Regions from separate parts of the Bacillus paramycoides genome, predicted to be linked through region 2. Evidence: riboswitches for the same ligand, from Rfam matches in the RefSeq annotation. Region 2 holds a riboswitch; each other region holds the start of a gene.
What was found. Region 2 has a riboswitch for lysine ahead of lysA (diaminopimelate decarboxylase). Riboswitches for the same ligand answer to the same signal wherever they lie in the genome.

Region 1 (8,178 bases), 1.5 Mb from region 2:
AATTTCTTTGATTCGTAGTTTTCGATTCATGGTATTTCCTCCCGCAATTTGTTTACATAATATTATTATGAATAAGAATTTATGTCACTATTTGTCGGTAAGTCGATATCCCTTGTCGAATCGTCGATATATCGAAAAAATCGTTGATATGTTATTATTGGCTTACTTTCCCTTAAACCCTCGATATAAAGCAGTCCGTAATTCTTGTTTGTATTCTTCAATTTCTGGCATATCGAGTTCTTCTGCTAGCCTAATAGCTAATTCAATATCATACGGTACACGTACGAGTTGAATAGAAAAGCTCGCGGTTTCTTTTTCATTGTACATTCCTTCAAATATTAAATAGGAAGCTTGTGTAATTTCAAGTGGATTGCCTACGCTACCAGCATTACATAACGTTTTCCCTCTGAAATTTTGAACGAATGCTTGGTGAACGTCACCGTAGCAAACGACATCTGGTTTTCTTTCCCCTTCTATATTCTCTGTGAGCTCACTGTTTTCGAACATACTAACACGCTCTTCTCTTGAAGCGTGCGGTTGAATTCTTTCATATAAACTTCTCGGTGAAGCGTGGAACATACGAATCAGTTTGCCGCTCATATAAAATTCGATTGAAAATGGTAAGCTTCTTAAATAGTCATTTTGTTCTTCTGATAATTGTTTTTGATGCCATTTTAACGTTTCAAATTCCGTCGGTTTTGTGATGAAATCATCCCAATTCCCCATTACAACTTCTTCACATTCTTTACGAATGATTTCAATTACTTCACTTGAATGAGGACCTTTTCCAACTAAATCTCCAAGACAAATAATGCGTTCAATTCCTCTTACTTTAATGTCTTTCAGTACAGAATCTAACGCCGGAATATTACCGTGAATATCCGAAATTACTGCTATTTTATCCATATGAATCCCTCCATTACTTATAGTTTATTATATCCTCATGTTGTGATTGATACCATTTTGGAATATAGGATGAAAAATGATTATGATCTTCTAAAATTACGTTCAATCTTTCCTTCATATCATCTACTAAATGCGGTGTGCTTCGGTTAGTCCATACGATATCCGCCGGGAATGTCATTGCTGCATATAAGGAGTACAGTTGCCAAAAATGAAGTGACGGTTCTCCCCCGCAATAACCATGAACTTGTCCAAACGCAAACGGTTTGCTTATTCTTGTAGTAAAAATCGCTACGTTATAAAAATCATGTATTGGATCGCCAAAATCATATCCACCAAAATCGATAACGATAAATTCCTTATTATGAATCATAGTATTTGCTGGATGGAAATCATCGTGTAAAAAGGTGAGTGGACGATTTTTCAATAAATACTTATGATTTTCTACAAAGGTTAATACTGGCTTCAAATCGAGAAATTTCACCTCGTAACCTTCTAATGCTTTTATATATCTTTCATATTTATTCCATCGAACCGTTTCCCATTTATTACTTGCACTTTCTTTTTCAATTGAATGAATCCTCTTTAATACTTCCCCTGCTTTTCTTCCTGCATAATACTGTTCTTCCACCGATAGCTTCCCTAAACCTTCTTCACCATTTACACCTTGGATCCATTTAAATACTTGAATACACTTATTTAATTCCTCGAGTTTTATAAAATGAATTAATTTCGGCGTTGGAATATGTAATAACTCTAATTGTTTCATATACGTATATTCTTCTTGTTTACGTTCAAAATGAACAGTATCACATACTTTTACAAAATATGTTACTCTGTTTTCTAACTCTATTTTATATTTCTCTTCATGTGAAAAACCTTTCGAAATAGCTGTACACTTTACAATACGAGGCCATTCTAGTTCTCTCTCTATCTCTCTAAGCATTTCTTCCACAACGTTCACCTCTATCAATATATGTACAAACTACCTAACACTTCATGCTCTCGTTTATTTTCACTTTTAAACTCCACTGCAAATGGATATTCGCCATGATTTTTTTTGTATTCTTGCACTAGACCTTCTCCAACCGGTTCACAAAACTGCACATGAATGTCACCAAACAATACACTTTGACACTCCGCATTCCATTCTTCATTTTTCATGACTGGGCTTGCAGTTAGCTCCATGACTGCTTTCCATTTCCGTACTGTTTCTCGAACATTTTTCACTGCGTAATGAATCGTTTCAATTTGTTGTACTTTGTTTTTATGTTCAGTGATCGTCCCGATGTTACGTAAATCGTTTCTTCTTTCTTCGTCCGTTTCATTCCACTGTATAAAGAAAGGTAATTTCGGTCCGTTCTCTTCTTGCTTTACAAATAACATTTTCCATTCTAAAAGGCGGCCATCTTCCCTCATACGTTTTCCTTCAAATGGTCCTATCGTATGTAAACCGTGCTTACTAAACTTAACTGCTAGTTCTTCAATGGTATCTGTTCGAATTGCAATTTGCAGCATGCCTTCTCCAGCTTGTAATTTCACTACTGTTTCTTGTACTAATGGATTGTCTGCTTTCTTCGCTTTATCTTCATGCTGTACTGCTAAAAATTCTATATATGATAAATCAAAATAACTTAAACTATTCCAAGTGCCCCAAGTAGTATGCTCTCCACCTATTGCAGTATGGAATCCATGCGCCTGCATTTGTTTTGCTGCTTCCTCCGGTGTACCATGTACTGCGTGTACGAGATGATCAAATCGTAACATGTCTTTCTCCCCTTTCTCTCCATCCTTTTATTGTATATTTTATTTTTATTTCGTTCAATTCAAAAAACTTTAAAACCTAGTTGATTTATACGATTAATATGTATTATAATGAAACAAATTTCAATATTGCTGATTGGAAAAACCAAAGGCACTTTTCTCACACGGGAAAAGTGCCTTTTTCATTTACTATTACAGGGGGATTTTTTATGCAGAAATTAATTGTCTTTGCTATTATTGGATTTTTCGCTCAATTAATCGATGGAGCGCTTGGAATGGCGTACGGGGTAACTTCTACCTCACTTTTACTAATGTTTGGTATCGCACCGGCTGTAGCTTCCGCATCTGTTCATTTAGCTGAAGTTGTTACAACCGCCGCTTCTGGTGCATCTCACCTCAAATTTGGGAACGTTGATAAATACACCGTTTCCAGGCTTACATTACCAGGAGCAATTGGTGCATTTGTTGGGGCATGTTTTTTAAGTAATTTACCTGGCGATATCATTAAACCGTACATTTCCTTATTTTTATTTACTTTAGGAGTTTATATTTTATTACGATTCATTATTCAAAAACAGATTGTTACTTCAAATAAACGTATGTCAGCTAAACAACTTGTGCCGCTTGGCTTATTCGCTGGATTCGTTGATTCAACTGGTGGCGGTGGCTGGGGACCGATTACGACACCTGTTCTTCTAGCAAGAGGAAATGAAGCGAGAAAAGTTATTGGATCTGTAGATACGAGTGAATTTCCTGTTTCATTAGCTGCAACAATTGGCTTCTTCATCTCACTTGGCTGGGAACAAGTAAGCTGGGTTTGGGTATTTGCGTTAATGCTTGGTGGTATTGTCGCAGCTCCAATTGCTGCATGGCTAGTGCGCATCGTTCCTTCTCATTTACTTGGCGTATTAGTTGGTGGCCTTATAATCTTCACAAACATTCGTACACTGCTTACTACATTTAAAGTGGATCCAACTATTATTTCACTTTCTTACGTGGCAATTGGTCTTGTCGTTATTATTTCTATTTTCATTGCTGTTCGCAATCATTCCAATCGTTCTAACGCACCGACAGCGGGATATCCGAATGATCAAAAACAAATGCTACCATAACGATAAAAAATACCGCCCGATATACTTCGAGCGGTATTTTTTATTTTTCTATTTTCCAATTCATCATCGTTTCTGTAGTGCCAGTTCTCTTCATATGTAATTTCTCTAATACACGAATCGAGCTTTCATTTTCAAGAAGTGTCTCCGCAATAATCATTTCTACCTCTCCTGTCTGAAAAGCCCAATCTATTAGTTCCCGTACAGCTTCTGTCGCATACCCTTTATTCCAATATTTCTCAATAAATCCGTAACCAACTTCTACTATATGTTCCTCATTTGGTTTCCCTTTAAACCCTATATCTCCTAGAACGATATCATCTTCTTTTCGAATGACATACCACGCGCCCCAAGGTAATAAATCCTTATTTTGTTTTACATTTTCTACATGCCCTACAATATGTGAGCCACTATTATATCCTTGCTCGTAAGCAACGTGAATACTCTCTTCTGTACACGGCACTATATAGAGCCTTTCTGTTTCTAATTTCATATTGATTTCCCCTTTTTTGATTCAACGTTTCTCTAATTATATCAAAAAATATGACCTTATTATAAATGTCGAATTATATTTTCTGAATTTTCTTTTAATTTTTGAAGGGTTTTTCAATATTTTTTGCGAAACATTTGTATAACAATTTTTTCTTTGCTTATTGTTACATAATAGTAGGTTCGGGTGGAGTTTTGCAAGCGTTTCCTATACAATAACCGATCTTTTTTGATTTTTTCCTACAAAATATCTTGCAATATATTCAGAAACTCATTACAATTGCCATATATTAAAAATCTTAGCAATATATAAATCCTCATCAATCCGATGAGGTAGAGGTTGCGACTTTTAAGAGTAAAACGGACGAGATACAGAGAATGTCTAAGACTCCGTTTGAAAGGAAAAGTTGCCGAAGTTTATATTTCTTCTCTGGAAATATGAGCTGGGGCTGTCACCGAAAGGAACAGAACTGTCACGTTTACAAAATTACCGTGTAAACGTGGGGTGCTATCTTAACGGAAGGGTATGATGGGGTGGTTATTTGTGAAACGTTCCGCCAAATTCCTTTGGCGGTTTTTTGTATTTTTCTCCCCCGCTCCTTCCTATCTTACAAGAAAAGGAGTGTTGAACATGAATAGCGCAACGAATCAAGCTACCTCTAAAACGCAAACTACAAAAGAAAAAGGTGAATTAAGACGCGGTCTAAAATCTAGGCACCTTACGATGATTTCTCTCGGCGGTACAATTGGTACCGGATTATTTCTTGCCAGCGGTGGTGTCATCCATTCAGCTGGGCCTGGTGGCGCATTAATTGCATACGCCGCAATTGGGATTATGGTTTACTTTTTAATGACAAGCTTAGCTGAACTCGCAGCTTACATGCCTGTTACCGGATCTTTTAGCACATACGCAACAAAATTTGTTGATCCATCCCTTGGCTTTGCACTTGGCTGGAACTATTGGTATAACTGGGCCATTACAATTGCTGCAGAACTCGCAGCTGTAACATTAATTATGAAATTTTGGTTCCCAGATACCCCTTCTCTTATTTGGAGTGGATTATGTTTAGCTATTATTTTCCTTTTAAACTATTTATCTGTTAAAGGGTTTGGTGAATCTGAATATTGGTTCGCACTTATTAAAGTCGTTACTATTATTATCTTTTTAATTATCGGCTTCATGATGATTTTTGGAATTATGGGCGGTGAAACTGTTGGCTTCAAAAACTTCACTGTTGCAGATGCTCCATTTAACGGCGGCATCATGGCAATTATCGGTGTGTTTATGGCAGCTGGTTTCTCCTTCCAAGGTACTGAATTGTTAGGAGTTGCTGCTGGTGAAACTTCTGATCCAGAGCGTAATATTCCAAAAGCAATTCGTTCCATCTTTTGGCGTATTCTTTTATTCTATATCCTTGCGATTCTCGTTATCGGTTTATTAATTCCTTATACGACTGAAAGCCTTGCTGCAAGCGATGTTACAGTAAGTCCATTTACACTTATTTTTGAAAAAGCGGGCGTTGCCTTTGCTGCTTCTGTTATGAACGCTGTTATTTTAACGGCAGTACTATCTGCTGGTAACTCTGGTATGTATGCATCAACTCGTATGCTTTGGGATTTAGCTCGCCAAGGTAAAGCACCAAAATTCTTAGGCAAATTAGATAGCCGCGGTGTACCTGTTAACGCGTTAATCGTAACGTCAATTGTCGGTAGTATCGCTTTCATTGCTTCTTTATTCGGTGACGGTGTTGTATACATTTGGTTATTAAACGCATCTGGAATGTCTGGCTTTATAGCATGGGTTGGAATCGCAATTAGTCATTACCGTTTCCGTAAAGCATATATCGCACAAGGCAAAGATTTAAAAGACTTACCATATAGAGCAAAATGGTTCCCATTTGGTCCAATCTTCGCATTTACACTTTGCGTCATCGTAATTTTAGGACAAAACTACGGCGCATTTATGGGTGAATCAATCGACTGGAACGGCGTACTCGTTTCTTACATCGGTTTACCACTCTTCTTAGTACTATGGTTAGGATATAAATTTACGAAGAAAACGAAAGTGATTCCACTTGATAAATGTGAATTGAAATAAAGTAGAGCGAGCAAACAAATTGTTTGCTCGTTTTTTATTCCAATGCTTCTCCCTTCCCTATTTCTCCTGTTTTTGCAATAATAAAGGAAATATACATAAAGGTTGGGATACGATGAACATTCGCATTACTGATGAAGCAAAAGCAGCTATACATAGATTAGAACGTGAAGACAAAAAGATCATTCGCATTAGAGGAACAATGACAAATTCTTGTAGTATTTTCGTTGATGTTGATTTAATTTTGGATACATATAATGCAGATGACGTTGTATATGAAGATGCTAATTTTACCGTACAAATGGATTCATTTACGAAAGACTACACTGGCGATACGGTGAAACTTGATTATAAGACGACTGGTTTTAGTATTACGACTCCGAGTGAGACTTTGGTTTATGGGTTGTCGATTAAAAAATAAAAATTGTTTTAGCTGATCATTGAGGTGAAAACATGGGTAAATATGTTCCGTTAAAATTTTTATTTAATGAAGAATTAGCAGAAAGTATAGCTGATTCTATTTGTAAACACGATCCTTCTTTCTCTAAAAGCACCTTTGTATCTTCCATAACATGTAAAGTTGAAAATTTAGAGTTAAAGCAGCGTATAGAAGTAATAGCAGATGAATTACATACTGCATTACAAAAAGATTTTAATGCAGCAATACATATTTTACTGAAAACATTGGGACCAGAAAACACAACAGAAGTAGGTACATTTACAAACGGATATATGTACATGCCTATTGCAAAATACGTTGAAAAATATGGGCTTAACGATTTTGAATCCTCATTTAACGCTATGTATGAAATAACAAAAAGGAATACTGCTGAATATGCCATTCGGCCTTTTCTTAAAACATACCATGAAGACACACTACACATATTACAACAGTGGATTCATGACGAAAACAGCCACATTAGGAGATTGGTCTCAGAAGGTACAAGGCCCAGACTTCCTTGGGCTAAAAAAATAGGAGCTCTAAAAGGTGACTTTAAGAACAATTTACAGCTTCTTGAACCATTAATGAATGACCCTTCTAAATATGTCCAAAAATCAGTAGCCAATCATATTAACGATATTACGAAAGAAGATAAAGAACTCGTTTTTCAATGGTTACAACAATTACGTAATAAACAGCATCCTATTAACCCTTGGATTATAAAACACGGGTTAAGAACAGTGATAAAAAGTGGTACTTTGCCAAAAGATTTTTCTTTTTAAGTATTTTAAAGAAAACCGCTTATGCTTCAAGAATGAAGTATAAGCGGTTTTCTCTTTCAAACATTATCCCTGCCTTAAAATACTTTGAAACATTTCCGGCTTATTTCGTTCAAAGCTTTCTATAAGTTCTTTTCCAAATATCGTTATACTCTCCTCCCAAGGGTGGCCTAAATAGCCCCACTTAAAGTCTTTTTGAATAAAGAAGTAGTAATCTCCATTCGGAAATACGGGTATCATCCACTCATCTCTTTCAAACTCTACATGTGGATTCGTCCAATAACACTCATGTTGCCAATCCAGTGCCATGATATATTCATTCGATGCTGTAATTTCTTGAAAAGCTTGTAACGCTTTACTTTCCAAATCGTTTATCGACTCCCCAAAGTAATGAGAAATATCATATTTAACAAAAGGACTTGGCACCATAAATGATGGAAATATAGAAACACTTGGTGAAAAATCAAGTTCACTATATATCTTGTCCCAAATTTGATCATTCTCTTTGTCCGTAAACTCTATCCAGTTTTCCATTAAACAACTACCTTCCCTACTAACTTCAAAGGATTTCCACTCGGTTATCCCGAATATATAAAT
Region 2 (8,178 bases):
GCCCTCCCGCTGCTGTAATCGGTACCCCAGTGAAATATTTCATTGAAGTAGAAGATGGTGTAACATTAAATCGAGCTAAACGATATGCTCCGAAAAGAGGGAATAGTCCCGCTATGTATAGTCCGATGATTCCATAATTGGAGAAAGATGTGTAATACATGAGAACAGCAGGTGCTGCACCAAATGTTACGACATCTGCAAGCGAGTCAAGCTCTTTTCCCATTTGTGAATCAACGCGTAATAAACGAGCAACACGCCCATCAAGACTATCTAACATCATCCCGATAAGTACTAAAATAGCAGCTGATTTATAATATCCTAAAGATGCATAGCCGATTGACAAGAATCCACTATATAAATTTCCGAGCGTAAATAAGTTTGGAATAGCTGCTCTATACAAAATCTGATCCCTTGCTTTCTGTAATAAATTCTTAATTAGTGTATGAAAGTTTACTTATTTTATCATACCATAAATTTCTTCTTCATACGAAAAAAATTCCCAATTTGTGAAAGATTTCATAGGAGAATGATTTGAAAAATAAGTAAAAAAAGAAGCAACTTTTATAAAGTTGCTTCTTGTATTATTCAAATTTCGTTGTCATTGTTCCAGTCTTATACCGATTGTTAAGGTCGAAACGTAATAAATCTCCATAAATGAGTTTGTCGGAGAGTTTCAATTCAGTTTTTGCTTTTTCGATATTTGGTTGACATAATGAAATGTCCGCTTCTTCACCTGTATTTCGTTTATAACACATGTTTTTTGTATACACATAATCTTCCGAGACGAAGCTACCATCACGCATTACCATAAGTGGGTCTTTTTCTTTAATAAATAAGTCAGTTCCAAATTCAACGGATTTATTTGTTTTAATACCAAGTAAATGAAGTAGCGTTGGTTTAATATCAATTTGACCAGATACTTTAGAAATGACTTTTCCTTCTTGCCCAGGCACGTGAATAATGAGAGGGACGCGTTGTAGTTGCATAGAATCAAACGGTGTAATAGCGTCTTTGCCAAGGAACTGGGCCATGGCTGCGTTATGGTTTTCAGAAATACCGTAATGATCTCCGTAAATGATAATAACGGAATTATCATACAGTCCTTCTTCTTTTAATTGTTTAATAAATCGTTTAAGAGCTTCATCTGTATAACGAACCGTTGGGAAGTAACGGTTTACAACACCACTTTCTGAATTAAACTCATCAACATATTGATCTTCTGGATTTAGAAGAAATGGAAAATGGTTTGTTAAAGTAATGAACTTTGTATAGAACGGCTGTGGTAAAGATTTTAGCTTTGGAATAGATTGTTCAAAGAACTCTTTATCTTTTAATCCCCAACCGACAGACATTTGTTCTGTGCCTACGTAATCATTCAAATTAAAGTAACGATCATATCCAAGTGCAGGATACATTACATCACGATTCCAAAACGCTTTATCGTTTGAATGGAAGACAGCAGAAGAATATCCGTATTTTTTTAATTGTTCTGGTGTAGCTGTATATTCATTTGTTGCGTGAGTAAAGAATACAGAACCGCGATCTAACGGATAAAGTGAATTTTCAACGATAAATTCAGCATCAGAAGTTTTACCTTGTCCTGTTTGATGATAGAAATTATCGAAATAAAAACTATCTTTAATAAATTCGTTTAAAAATGGGGTAATTTCTTTTCCATTTATTTTTTTATTAATAACAAAACTTTGTGTAGATTCCATTGAAATTAAAATAACATTTTTACCTTTTGCAGCTCCAAATAAATTTTTATCAACTTGCTTATCTTTTGAATCTGTATAGTTTTTAATTTCAGAGAACCCGTCCCCACTTGCAAATACACGTTCAGCTGAAGATTTAGATTGAAGTGTAATATCAAATAGATGATATGTGTATAAACCTAAATTTTTCACGACAGTTTGACGGTCAAACGAGCGTGAGAACATTTGTGGTTTATAAATAACGGAAACAACAATTTGTAGTGCTAATAGAGCTGTTACACCGCTAAAGAAAGTTCTCTTCTCAGAGCGAGAAAGTGGCGTCTTGTCGCAAAATGCTGGGAATTTACGCGAAAGAAACATTAAGATTATCGCATCTGCGAATAACAGTAATGTTTTATACGTAAAGAGTTCTTTTATACTCGTCCCTAAATCAGCCATATTATTTGTTTGAAATAATACTGGGAACGTAACGAAATCGTTATAAAACCCATAAAACATTGCATTTCCAAATAAAATGAACGATAGTATAAAACTAATTCCAACTATAATGCGGTTTCGGTGTTTAGATGCAAATAAAGCAAAACCGAAAAATAAAAGTAACGCAGCTAGTGGATTAATAAAAAGCATAAATTCTTCAAAGAAATTATCAATTTTAATATCAAATGCTAGCTTGTACACAATATATGTTTTTATCCATAATAAAACGACTGCAACGAGTGCAAATCGCAGTTTTGGAAACAGACGTTGTAGCATAATATACTCCTCTCCTAAAAAGCATGACAGTTCTTGTGAGTCGATTTGATTAGCGCCTCATTTTATATATACGAACAGTCCTTTGTTATTATGTTTATTATACTATGAGTATCATTATACGAAAATAAAAGAGAGTTGTGGGCTTTTTTATAATAATTGAGTAGAAAAAGGGCAGTAGGAGACAATAAAACGGAGTTTCTATGTATGATTATTGTCGTGCGCAGAAAGAATCGTGTAAGGAGGTTATAATGCGAAAGTTATTGTATTTTATAGTATGTAGTAGTGTTATACTTTTTGCTTCACCGAGTGTGTCGGTAGCCCAATATGATGCACCTCTTATGGAAGATGCCCTTTATTCTGTCTTATTTCCGAAAATAAATAAAGCGATTGAAAAACAATATGGGAGCTTGAAGCCTTATCAATGCCCGAAAATTATTAGTTTGAAAAAAGTGTATAGCGGTACATATTTATTTCAAGCAGTTATTGAAGTAACGAAGTATGAACGTGTTGCCGGGAAAATTGCTCCACCATTTGAGAAGGTAACGATTACATTTAATAACGAAGAAGGCGAATGGGAAGTGACAAAGGTTTTAGTAAAGCGCTTACCAAACGATACAAAACTAAACTGTAAAAAAACAATATAAAAAATTATTTGACAAATAAAATGGTCCTTTGGTATTGTTAATAGCAACAATTAGATGTTTGAAAATTAAATAGACTTACCTCATCTACTCTCAAAGGTAGAGGCCGCGATAGGAAAGAGTAAGCTATGGGAGATTTAATGGAATCTGTGATCATAGGTTGAAAGGGACTATTGCCGAAATATAAGAATAACCATCTTATTCATATATTGGGACTGCATTGAATAAATGTAGTACTGTCATAAGATTTATTTTATGGAGAGCTATTTGGAGATGTTGATGCGGTTTCTTATTTTGAGGAGATAACAACTCGTTTATTTTTTCAATATATATTTTTCCTAATAAGAAACGCGTGTGAACATTGTTCCGCGCGTTTTTTGTCTATCTAAAAGCGTGCTGCAATGAATAGAAGATTGGGGTTATGAGTTTTAGAGGAAATAAGGGAGGAATTCAAATGTATTTACACGGCACAAGCCGAATCAATGGGCAAGGACACTTAGAAATTGGAGGGTGCGATACGACGCAGCTAGCAAAACAATATGGAACACCACTTTATGTATACGATGAAGAGTCAATTCGAGGAAAGTGTCGCGCGTTTCATCGTGCTTTTAAAGAAAGTGGTTTCTCTTATCAAGTAGCATATGCAAGCAAGGCGTTCTTGTGCATGGAGATGTGCCGAGTAGCTCGTGAAGAGAATATGTCATTAGATGTTGTTTCTGGAGGGGAATTATATACTGCACTACAAGCAGGATTTCCGGCATCGCGCATTCATTTTCACGGCAATAACAAAACAGATGAAGAAATTGTGATGGCTCTTCAGGCGAATATTGGTTGTTTTGTCGTAGATAACTTCTTAGAATTAGAAATTTTGCATGATTTAGCAGTGCAACATGGGAAATTTGTGAACATATTAATTCGTGTAACGCCCGGGGTAGAGGCGCACACACATGAATATATTACAACAGGTCAAGATGATTCAAAATTTGGATTTGGCGTGTCAAATGGTCAAGCGATGCAAGCAATTGAGCTTGCTTTACAAAAATCAAATTATAACGTGTTAGGAATTCATTCACATATCGGATCACAAATATTTGAAACGGCCGGCTTTGTGCGAGCGATTGAAGTTCTTCGTCAATTTTTAGAAGAAGTGAGAGAGCGAACAAACTATGTAGTAAAAGTGCTAAATGTGGGCGGAGGATTCGGAATACGCTATACAGAGTCAGATACGCCATTAACTCTTGAGACGTATGTGCGAGCTGTAACAAGTGCAGTGAGAGAGCAATTTACAGTATGTAACTATCCCTTGCCAGAAATATGGGTTGAACCAGGCCGTAGTATTGTAGGTGATGCCGGAACGACACTTTATACAGTTGGATCTGTGAAAGACATTCCTGGTATTCGGAAATATGTATCAGTGGATGGTGGGATGACTGATAATTTAAGACCTGCTTTATATAACGCTCGTTATGAAGCGATGTTAGCGAATCGAGGGAACGATGAGAATGAGGAAGTTGTTTCGATTGCAGGGAAATGCTGTGAGAGTGGAGATATGTTAATTTGGGATATTAATCTACCGAAAGTTGCCTCTGCGGATTTACTAGCAATTTCTTGTACAGGGGCATACGGGTACTCGATGGCGAATAATTATAATCGGATTCGTAGACCAGCTGTCGTCTTCGCGAAAGGTGGTACATCACAAATTGTTGTAGAGCGCGAAACATATGAAAATATTATTGGGAACGATCGCATACGTATTAAAGAACTTGTTTAAATGAGGAAAAAGGAGTTGTTCGGAGGGGCAATTCCTTTTTTATAAAATAAAATAATTAAAATATATCGGAAAACTAGGATTGAAAAAAATCAGAATTGTGATAAAATACAAATACAAAGCTTATCAAGAGAAGCGGAGGGAACTGGCCCGACGAAGCTCGGCAACCTGCTTATAGAAAGCAAGGTGCTAAATCCAGCAAAATGGAATCCATTTTGAAAGATAAGGTAAAATATATTACCGAACAGTCTTTTCGAAATGGGAAAGATTTTTTTTATGAATAAAAAGGGGGGCTGTTCGCGTGAGCGTACGGGAACATTTTGAGGAAGTATCTGAGAAAATTGAAGCGATGCTTGCTGATATGAAATATGGTTCAATTACAATTGTTGTGCAAGATGGAAAAGTCATTCAATTAGAGAAAAGTGAAAAGGTACGTTTAAAGTAAAAAGCGCTGACTAGAAAAACTAGAGGCGGTTTTAACCTATTTTGATTAGGTTAAAACCGTCTTTTTGCTTTTACAGGGGGAAAGAACATGTTGACTTATGAAACGTGGGAAGAAAATAATGTTTCATTTTCAGAAGAAGATGAAACGAAAGGCGCGCTATCTGTTTTAAGTTGGGCTTATAAAGAATATGAAGGTGAAATTGTATACGCATGTAGCTTCGGAGTGGAAGGTATGGTATTGCTGCATCTTATAAACCAAGTAAATCCATCTGCTAAAGTTGTATTTTTAGATACAAATGTTCATTTTCAAGAAACGTATGAATTAATTCAAAAAGTGCGGAGGCGATTTCCTTCATTAAATATTATAGAAAAACAACCGGAACTTACGCTTGATGAACAAGCGAAGTTGCATGGTGAGAAATTATGGGAAAGTAATCCGAATCTTTGTTGTAAGATTAGAAAAATTTTACCGTTAGAAAAATCATTAGCAGCGGAAAAAGCGTGGATATCGGGTTTAAGGAGGGAACAATCAGAAACGCGTAAGCATACAAAGTTTATAAATCAAGATCATCGCTTTCAATCTATTAAAGTTTGTCCACTCATTCATTGGACATGGAAAGAGGTATGGCGATATGTATACAAACATAGATTGCCGTATAACCCGCTGCATGATGTTGGATATCCAAGTATTGGGTGTGAGAAGTGTACGTTACCTGTAGGTGAGGGTGGCGATTCGAGAGATGGTAGATGGGCCGGGAAAGTGAAAACTGAATGTGGTCTACATTACCAATAAGATGAATTTGAAAATAAAGCTAAGAGAGGATATAGAAAATGAGTACAAGAAACGAATTAGTAAATCTTATAGACGAGACATATGACATATCACAAATTGAAAAAGAAATTCAACTAGACAACATTGCGTTAAGTGATTTAGAGCTATTAGCGACAGGGGGATATAGCCCGCTTACTGGTTTTTTAGGGAAGAAAGATTATAATTCGGTCGTAGAAACGCTTCGTTTAGCTAATGGGAGCGTTTGGAGTATACCAATTACATTACCAGTAACAGAAGAAGTAGCAGAGAGTCTAATAGCTGGAGAGAAAGTAAAACTTGTTAACGATGGAAACGTATATGGTGTCATTCAAATAGAAGATATTTTTGCGCCTGATAAGGAAAAAGAAGCGTTACTAGTGTATAAAACGACGGATGAGGCTCATCCAGGAGTGAAAAAATTATATGAACGACCGAACGTTTACGTCGGAGGAGCTATTATTCTTACGAAACGTTTTGAAAGTAATCCATTTCCTTCTTATCATTTAGATCCAATTGAAACGAGAGAAGAATTTAAAAAACGTGGTTGGAAAACAGTAGTCGGATTCCAAACGAGAAATCCGGTACATCGTGCCCATGAATATATTCAAAAATCTGCTCTTGAAATTGTAGATGGTCTCTTTTTAAATCCGCTCGTTGGGGAAACGAAGTCGGACGATATTCCTGCTGATGTAAGAATGGAAAGCTATGAAGTGTTACTTCAAAACTATTATCCGAAAGATCGTGTTTTTTTAGGTGTATTTCCTGCAGCAATGCGTTACGCAGGACCGAGGGAAGCGATATTTCATGCACTAGTCAGAAAGAATTTTGGATGTACCCACTTTATTGTAGGGCGCGATCATGCAGGGGTAGGAGATTATTACGGTACTTATGAAGCGCAAGAAATTTTTACAAACTTTACAGTAGAAGAATTAGGGATTACACCGCTATTTTTTGAACATAGTTTTTACTGCACGAAATGTGAAGCGATGGCTTCGACGAAAACATGCCCGCACGGAAAAGAAGATCATGTCATTTTATCGGGTACGAAAGTAAGAGAATTATTAAGAAACGGTGAGGTTCCGCCAAGTACATTTAGTCGTAAAGAAGTAGTGGAAGTACTAATTAAAGGTTTGAAAAAAGAAGTAGTAACTGAATAGGGAGAGAATGAGATGGACACAAATATTACTTGGCATACAGCATCTGTTTCAAAAGATGAGAGAAGAGTAAAAAATAGGCATCATAGTTTCGTAGTTTGGTTTACTGGGTTATCAGCTTCAGGTAAATCCACAGTAGCCAACGCGGTGGCTCGTAAACTATTTGAAAAGAATATTGGAAACTATGTACTAGATGGAGATAATATACGTCACGGTTTAAATAAAGACTTAGGTTTCTCTGAAAGTGATCGTATGGAGAATATAAGAAGAATTGGCGAAGTAGCGAAGCTATTTGTAGATCAAGGTACTGTTGTTCTTACAGCTTTTATTTCACCGTTTCGAGTAGACCGAAAACAAGTTAGAGATCTATTAGCGGCAGATGAGTTTATAGAGGTGTTTGTAAAATGTCCAATTGAAGAGTGTGAAAAGCGTGATCCGAAAGGGCTTTATAAAAAAGCAAGAAAAGGTGATATTAAAGAGTTTACAGGTATCGATTCACCGTATGAGGAACCAGAGCAAGCGGAATTAATTGTAGAAACGCAAAAGTATTCTATTGAAGAATGTGCAGAACAAATCGTGAAGTACTTACAAGAGCGTAGTTTTATCCCGCATTAACGGGCAGTAAAACTCCCAACTCAAAATTTGGCTAGGGCAAAGAAGTTAGACGGGAGATGAACTGCCCGTAAATGCCCGATTGGTTCAACTAATAATCAGTGGGGGATGAACACTCCCCACTGATTAAAGTTTCACTTTATATAGGGGGATTAAAAAATGAGTTATGAAAAAGTATGGGCTAACAATGAAAAATTAAATCAAACTGAGAAAAATAAATTAAAAAAAGATGGCTTGGAGATCTTTAATGATATTCCTTACTATGCAGAGAATGGCTTCG
Region 3 (8,178 bases), 520 kb from region 2:
GAGAATAAAAGTTAAGGAAGCTTTTACTGCGCCCCCTAATTTTATGTCCATCAATCTTTTCTTGATAATGCTCATATCCGCCCTGTTTGGCTTGGACGGTTGCTGGTTGATTGTTATTTAAGCCATTAGGATGATAGCTTGTTTGACCGCGATGAATCTGCATTTGATGCATGCCATCACGTTGATTATTATGAAAAGGACATACAGGCTGATTAATAGGGATTTGGTGGAAATTAGGGCCTCCTAAACGAGATAATTGTGTATCTGTATAGGAGAACAATCTTCCTTGCAGAAGAGAATCATTTGAAAAATCAATACCTGGTACGACATGGCCAGGGTGAAAAGCTACCTGTTCCGTTTCGGCAAAGAAGTTATCAACATTTTTGTTCAGTGTCATTTTACCAACTAGTTTTACAGGAACTTCTTCTTCCGGCCATAGTTTCGTTGGATCTAGAATATCAAAATCAAATGCATGCTCATCTTCTTCCGGAATTAACTGTAATCCAAGCTCCCATTCCGGATAATCGCCTTTTTCAATTGCTTCGTATAAATCTTGACGATGGAAATCAGGATTTTTCCCAGCAATCCTTTGAGCTTCATCCCATACTAATGAATGAACCCCGAGGGTAGGTTTCCAGTGAAATTTTACGAAGTGGGCTTTTCCTTCTTTATTAATAAGTCGAAATGTATGAACCCCAAAACCTTCCATCATTCGTAAACTACGCGGAATTGCGCGATCACTCATCTGCCACATAACCATATGAGTAGACTCGGGATTATGGGCAACAAAATCCCAAAATGTATCATGAGCGCTAGCTCCCTGAGGAATATCATTATGTGGTTCTGGTTTAACTGCATGGACAAAATCAGGGAATTTAATAGCATCTTGGATAAAGAATACTGGCATATTATTACCTACTAAATCATAGTTACCTTCATCTGTATAAAATTTTGTGGCAAATCCGCGCACATCTCTTACTGTGTCATTGGATCCTTTAGAGCCTTGAACGGTTGAGAAGCGCACAAATACAGGTGTTTTTTTTGAAGGATTAGTAAGGAAATCTGCTTTTGTATATGCTTCTAAAGATTCATAAAGCTGAAAATGACCATGTGCTCCAACTCCGCGTGCATGAACAATTCTTTCAGGAATTCGTTCATGATCAAAGTGGGTCATTTTCTCGCGAAAGTGGAAATCCTCCATTAAGGTAGGGCCTCTTAAGCCCATCTTTAAAGAGAATTCATCCTCGGCTATTTTTACTCCTTGGTTTGTTGTTAAAGCATGTTTGCGTTGATTATCCGTAACGTGGTGTTCCAATTGCTCCATTTTTTTATTCACAATATAGGCCCCTCCTTTACGCTGTTAATTTAATAGATACCCTTTTTATTAGGACGTAAACATGTATTATCATTTTTGTATGTGAAAATCATAAAACATCGGTTGTGCCGGTGATTCTTATTTAAGGAAGGAAAATAAAAAAGGCAAGGAGGTATTTTATTTTCTCCTTGCCTTTTAAGATAATTCTTTTCGTTAAAACGAGGAAACGCGTTGCTTCGTTTTTGGTACAATAATAAATTTGATCCAGAGTAACCCGACAGTCATAATGATAAGGCTATGTAAAAATTGAACTGTAGCAATGAGTATAACAATTGAAAATACAATGAGTTGAATGCTTAGCAATATAAAGATTAATTGAAGAAATTGATTCATTCGTTTCTCAGTATCAATTGGATATAATGCTACAATAATATTTCCCGAAAAATATTTCCACAGAGAACGGAGCTGCATAGAAATCATATATAGGACGATATATGCGATAGCGCCTTTTGCGTATATGTTTGGTATAAAATATAAGGCGAAGGCACCAATTAATCCTAAGCGGATATATATACCGAAATAATCATTCCCACGTAAAAATGCGAGTGTATGTAAATAGAAGAAAGTTGCTTGCTTTTTATGTAATAAAGGTTCAATCCAATTTGTAAGCCATTTTCGTTTACTTACTTGCTTATTCAGTTGCGGAACATCGGTGAAAATGCTAGCAAATTGATAAAAACGAACGTTCATTTTTTCTTCTTGTTCAATTATGTAATCCCACGGAATTCGTTTTGTAGGTTGCTTTTTCGTATATAGAAGCAGGAAAGCAAGTAGTAAGAGCAATCCGCCTAATATGAGAACATGTGCCGAGTAAAACAACATGTAAATAATGAGTGCGTTACAAGTAATACGAATAATGAACCATATGCTTTTTTCATGATTATCACGCCACATCCAATGTATGTATATGTTCCAAGCTTTCGTAATCATTAAAACGATAAAGATTGTACATAAGAAAGGTACTGTTACTTGTAATGATTGCATGGCAAGTGGAACGAGAATAAGGAACATGAACAATAATGGGAAAAGCTGCATGATGTAATTATATAGAAGAGATTTTTTAAAATAAGATGTTAGTTTCTCTTCTAATGCGAGTAAATAGACAGCATCAGGTTTTTGAATGAATGTACGGATCGGGCATCTCGTTATAATGAATGTAAGTACAATCGTGATAAGTAGTAAAGATATTCCTTTGGAAGGAGATGCTTTTAAAAACTGAGCATAGTAGTATGCGCCAACGCATGAAATAAAGATAAAGCTATATAGTAAACCGTTAATCATACGTGCAAAGTATGTAATGATATTTTGCATATGTTGTTGGAAGCGACTGCTCCATAGCGATTCGATTGACATGTTTTTCACCTCTTTGTTCTATTATATATGTTTTACAAAAGAAAAAACGAGCAAATTGCGTTATGCAACTTGCCCGTCTTTCTTTTCGTTATTTTTTTTCTGATCACGATTCATTAATGGATAGAAGGCAAAGCCGATTACGAATAAACCAATTCCGAGAAGGAATGTTTTTATATCGGCTGCGCCCGTTTTAATAACCCATAGTGCGTAGCAAAGTGCGATCACTGCGACTATACCATCTGTAATTCTTGCCCGCATTTCATTTTTATACGTTTCACCAGTAGCGACTAGTTTTAACTGGAAGATTGGTGAAACGAGATATGGAATGAGGTAGGCCAATGTTGATACGGTAATAACAAATGTATAAGCTTCCGCAATTGTTCCTGATAATGTTGAGAATAAGAACACTTGCGACATAATGTTTGTTAATCGTAATGAATAAATTGGACTTCCTTTTTTATTTGTTTTCGTGAAGAAGGAAGGGAAGAAACCTTCTTTTGCTGCTTGATATGGTACTTCTGAGCTTAATAAAATCCAGCCTAAGATGGAACCGAATAGGGAAGTAAGAGCAAGTAATGCCATCAGTTTCCCGCCGCCATGCCCCATTGCAGCATTTAGTGCATCTGCTAATGGACGTTCAGAAGCTTGTAATATATCAACATGAAGTACACCCATTGTTAAAATTGTAATTCCTAAGTAAATCGCAACGGTAATAAGTAAGCCTGCAACTGTTGCACGTTTTACCGTTTTTGGAGAAACAGCACGGTTTGATAGAAGAACCGCTGATTCAATTCCGATAAATGCCCAAAGCGTTGTAAGAGCAGCTAAGTTCACTTGTGAAAGTAGGCCGTGTGATACACCTGATTTATCGATCATCGGTGTGTACCATTGTCCAAACTTAGAAGCTTCGAATGCAAATAACGTAACGACGATGAATAAAAGGAATCCAGTTACTTTCGTTGTTGTTGCTAAGAAGTTTAGCTTTCCAGCTCCGCTTACACCGTTCGTTAATATAATATGAGTTCCCCAAAGTAAGATGGAACAAATCGTAAATGTAATTAGTTTTCCGACTTCTACGTTAAAAGAACCGATTGAAAATAGTAGTCGTGTATCTTTCATAATTGGGAAGAAGAGTGATAAATATCCCGCAAATGATGTAATGATGGCAACGTTACTTGCCCAGTTTGCAACCCAATATCCCCATACCATACTGAAACCAGCCATTTTTTTCTTTTTTGGTGATGAGAATAAAGCATATGCATGACTTTGTGGTCCTGTCGTTAAATCAGGACGACGAATTGCTAAATTACCGAAAACAAGAGCTAGCATTAAAACACCAAACCCTGTTGTTAACCAAGCTAAAGTGACACCGAGAGGGCTTGCTGTTTGTGCCAACGTACTTGGCACCATGAAAATACCAGCGCCAACCATGTTACCGACAACGAAAGCTGTGAGTACCCAAAAGCCCCATTTTTTTTGTTGCATAGAAAATACCTCCAAAGTTAGTATAACCAAATCAAGCGAGGAGATATGTATGTCTTCCTGAGTCAGGAAGAGAAGTTCCAAACAAAACAAAAAAAGCACGTAATTTGCCGCTACATGCTTTCTATCTTATAAGAAACCCACGACATACCTCTCGATAGCTCTCCACAAACGAAACGTTTCGTTTGTGACAGTTCTGCACTTATTAAATGCAGACCCAGCAAGCGTGCATGGTGGACACGGGCTTACTTCGGCAATCATTCCTTTCTCATTCCTTCATCAATGCCACTACATCTCCTGAAATGATACTCTTAATGATTGCAACCTCTACCTCACCGAGATACGAATGAGGATTTAAATATTAAATTAACGTCTTTAAGAGTAACAAATGAATTTTTATACGTCAATGGATATAGTAATAATCAGATTATAGAGAAGAGTTTGTGATTAAAAAGGAGTTAGGAAGGGCTGTAGCGTTTATTCGTTGTGCAGAAGAAATAGCGACAGAGTGAAGCACAAATGATTTTGTCTGAAAATTTTAATCCGAAGCATCAATTTTTTAAACAGGCTTTGTTTCACAAGAATGAAAGGAGAGGTTTGATTATGGAATTATCAAGATCTCAATTATTTGCTTTAGAGTACATTTCAAAATATGCAGAGAACGAAAAACGTGAGGCTAAAGCAACAATTAACCATATACTGAACATGTCTAATATTACAGATGAAATGTTTGAAGAAGCTGTCGTTCATTTAAAATCAAACGCGAGGATTGCTTTACACTTTCATCCAGACAGATTAGATTCGAATATGAAAAATATTGCTGAAGCACTGTTTGAGCAAGGCATATATAAAAGTCAGTTTGAAACATTGCTATCTAATGGGAGTGTATCTGCTTATCCGGGTGGTGAGCGTGACCTTTGGGAAAAGAGAATATTTGGAGGTGCATATCAATTGGAAGGGGTAACGAATAATGAACGGCCTAAATATGGAGCACTAAATGTAATGTTACATCCAGATGGGCCTGCCCCGCGTTTTGGATCATGTTATTTTCTCTTATCTCCAAAAGTTTCTTATCGCTCTACATATACGTATTTAGATTCACATCAAGATCCAAAAGAAAAGGGTACTTATGAAGAGTTTGATATGATTTTAGCTGCTCTTTTGGAAGAGACATTCGTAAGAGATTTTGCAATTGGTGAAGGGAATTTGACTCCAACAAGACTCATTCATCATTTACTGGCTAACTTGGAAAGGCCGTTTATAGATTTCGTAAACAAAGAGTCAGCTCGTAATCTTAATCATTATATTGAAGCACAGATTCATGGAGATATTTCTCTTAAAGAAGATGTGGAAGCACTTGTTGTAGATCCTTCATTTAAGGGTACGAATGTAGGTAGAACTTTAGAAGAAATTTGTCTGAAGTATTCTATTGATTTGTATTGGCACATGGGTTTTGTACTTCCGGTGGATGAAGTTCCGATAGATTTTAGAGGTTCAAAAATGCCATCTCTGGCAAGACGCATTGCACGAAATAATTGTATCGATGCACATATAATTGGCTCTGCTGTAGTGGATTTGAAAAGGAATCCACTATCCTGGAGTGATCGCGGAACGTATGAAGAAGTGCTTCAGGAATTAAAATTATTATGGCATGTTTTAGTTCGATTTGGAAAACCAAACCAGAATTTGAAATAAACACGCTATTGTCTTGGGAAGCATGTATATAAAGTGAAACTTTAATCAGTGGGGGGATTCTTCATCCCCACTGATTATCAGCCCTCACCAATCGGACTTTAATGGGCAGCCCGACCCCCACTTAAATTCTTTGCTTTCGCTGAATTTTGAGGTGGGGGTCTTACTGCCCATTAAAGTGGGATAAAAAGAAGCTGATCTAAAACTAGATCAGCTTCTACATATAAGATTAAACTAAGTTTAATACGGTTACTTTTTCACGTGTCATAGACTCAAGGCTCTTACGAATACCTTGTGCGCCCATACCTGAACCTTTTACACCGATGAATGGGAAGTGGTCAGGGCCGCGCTCTGTGCGTCCGTTAATTTGAACAGAACCAGTTTCGATTTTGTTAGCAATTGCAAATGCTTTGTTAATGTCTTTTGTGAAGACACTTGCTTGTAAGCCGAACTCTGATTTGTTAGCAATTTCAATTGCTTGCTCATCTGAAGAAACGCGGATGATTGGAAGGATTGGACCGAATGGCTCTTCCCAAGCAACTTTCATTTCTTCTGTTACGTGGTCGATTAATGTTGGGTAAATTAAGTTACGCTCACGTTTGTTACCGATAACGATCGTAGCACCTTTTTCAACAGCGTCGTCAACTAAACCTTGAACGAAGTCAGCAGACTTGTCGTCGATTAATGGAACGATTGTGCTGTCTTGCTCTGGAGATCCAACTGATAGTTCCGCTACTTGCGCTTTTAATAAGTCAACAAGCTCGTCTGCTACGTTTTCGTGTACAAGTACACGTTTAATAGCTGTACAACGTTGACCAGAGTAAGAGAATGCACCGCTTACGATATGGTTTGCAGCATCTTGTAAGTCAGCATCTTCACGAACGATACCAGGGTCTTTACCACCAAGTTCTAATACAAGTGGAATCATTGAAGCTTTTTTCGCTAAATGTTTACCTGTGTTTGTACCACCTGTGAACGATACCATATTGATACCTTCATGTTCTACTAAGTAGTCACCAATTACAGAACCGCGTCCTGTCGCTACGTTTACAAGTCCTTTTGGAAGGCCAGCTTTATGAAGTGCTTCAACCATTTTAATACCACTAATTGCGCCTTGAGTTGCTGGTTTGAAAATAACAGCGTTACCCATAATTAATGCTGGTGCAAGTTTTGCAGCAGATAAGTTTACTGGGTAATTAAACGGTGCGATTGCTAATACAACACCAAGTGGTGCGCGTTGGATGATCGCAAGTTTAGATTTTGTACCGCCCGGGAAGCTATCGCCCATCATGCTTTCTCCGTGCATATGTAAAGCTTCTTCGATCGTGTAACGAATGAAGTCAGCTGTACGAACAACTTCTTTCTTCGCATCTTTATATCCTTTACCGACTTCTTTCATAATGATATCGGCAATTTCATCTTGCATATTTACAAGCTCATCAGCCCATTTATATAAATATTTTGCGCGATCTTGTAGAGAAGCTTCTGCCCATGATTTTTGAGCTTCTTTTGCAGATGCAATTGCTTCATCTACTTCTCCGCGAGTAATTGCTTGTACTTGTCCAATTACTTCGTGTAAGTATGGAGATGGAATTTCGATTGTTTCTCCTGAAGAGCTTTCTCTCCATTCTCCATTTAAATAAAATTTGTACGTATTGCTAGTTGTCATGATTAGTCCTCCTAAAATAGCAACTTGTAAGAGTGAGTATAAGGTGATTGTAGGGTGTTTGATAACATTTTTCAAATGAAATGTTTGTGAAAACGATTTCTTATTCTTTTTTTATTTTGTATGCCCTTTCTTACAGAACATTCCCTTATTTCAAAATGATGTAGCTTATATTTTCATGCGGTCTGTAAAAAAATAATTGACAGAATACTCAATAAAGTTGTAAGATTATAAATGGAAAATAAATGAAGGGGGTGTGCGTAATGATTGTAATCGTAAATGTAATGGGCTTAGCTCTGTTAAATGGCAGAAAACATTCATATCATTACGCAACCCGTACGGATATATAGGGCATCTTTGTCTTATAAAAAGCGTACGTTGCGTATATCGTAACGTACGCTTTTATGCATTTCTGTGCATATCGTCAAGCGGCGGTATGCTTTTTTTTGTTTGTTTTCCTTTCTACGACTACGAAAAAAATTGGAAGGTGGAAAAATGTGATGAGATTGTATGGGTTACGAAATGTAAATGTGATGGGTCTGGATAGCGGATAAAGAAATATGAGGGAAACGAGAACGAGAAGGGAGAGGTTACATTGTTATCAGTATTA

Region 1: it holds a riboswitch for lysine, as region 2 does, so the genes downstream of both, AAG068_RS14980 (amino acid permease) here and lysA (diaminopimelate decarboxylase) in region 2, are expected to answer to the same signal.
Region 3: it holds a riboswitch for lysine, as region 2 does, so the genes downstream of both, AAG068_RS04415 (amino acid permease) here and lysA (diaminopimelate decarboxylase) in region 2, are expected to answer to the same signal.

Annotation. Positions count from the first base shown of each region.
Region 1 is NZ_CP152427.1:2,882,909-2,891,086, forward strand. Features, by position in the region: gene AAG068_RS14950 (AAA family ATPase) at 1-30, opposite strand, end outside; gene AAG068_RS14955 (metallophosphoesterase family protein) at 163-906, opposite strand; gene AAG068_RS14960 (aminoglycoside phosphotransferase family protein) at 920-1,858, opposite strand; gene AAG068_RS14965 (VOC family protein) at 1,873-2,670, opposite strand; gene AAG068_RS14970 (sulfite exporter TauE/SafE family protein) at 2,877-3,779, shown strand; gene AAG068_RS14975 (GNAT family N-acetyltransferase) at 3,820-4,269, opposite strand; lysine riboswitch at 4,592-4,784, shown strand; gene AAG068_RS14980 (amino acid permease) at 4,897-6,363, shown strand; gene AAG068_RS14985 (iron-sulfur cluster biosynthesis family protein) at 6,476-6,781, shown strand; gene AAG068_RS14990 (DNA alkylation repair protein) at 6,814-7,584, shown strand; gene AAG068_RS14995 (DUF2716 domain-containing protein) at 7,648-8,115, opposite strand.
Region 2 is NZ_CP152427.1:1,371,479-1,379,656, forward strand. Features, by position in the region: gene pssA (CDP-diacylglycerol--serine O-phosphatidyltransferase) at 1-400, opposite strand, end outside; gene AAG068_RS07150 (LTA synthase family protein) at 582-2,468, opposite strand; gene AAG068_RS07155 (DUF3888 domain-containing protein) at 2,717-3,112, shown strand; lysine riboswitch at 3,202-3,383, shown strand; gene lysA (diaminopimelate decarboxylase) at 3,564-4,880, shown strand; SAM riboswitch class I at 4,998-5,106, shown strand; gene AAG068_RS07165 (YezD family protein) at 5,179-5,322, shown strand; gene AAG068_RS07170 (phosphoadenylyl-sulfate reductase) at 5,410-6,114, shown strand; gene sat (sulfate adenylyltransferase) at 6,153-7,289, shown strand; gene cysC (adenylyl-sulfate kinase) at 7,302-7,901, shown strand; gene AAG068_RS07185 (nitrite/sulfite reductase) at 8,058-8,178, shown strand, end outside.
Region 3 is NZ_CP152427.1:847,000-855,177, forward strand. Features, by position in the region: gene AAG068_RS04405 (catalase) at 1-1,336, opposite strand, end outside; gene AAG068_RS04410 (ABC transporter permease) at 1,529-2,728, opposite strand; gene AAG068_RS04415 (amino acid permease) at 2,789-4,213, opposite strand; lysine riboswitch at 4,361-4,548, opposite strand; gene AAG068_RS04420 (DUF3626 domain-containing protein) at 4,814-5,905, shown strand; gene gapN (NADP-dependent glyceraldehyde-3-phosphate dehydrogenase) at 6,132-7,571, opposite strand; gene AAG068_RS04430 (ABC transporter ATP-binding protein) at 8,164-8,178, shown strand, end outside.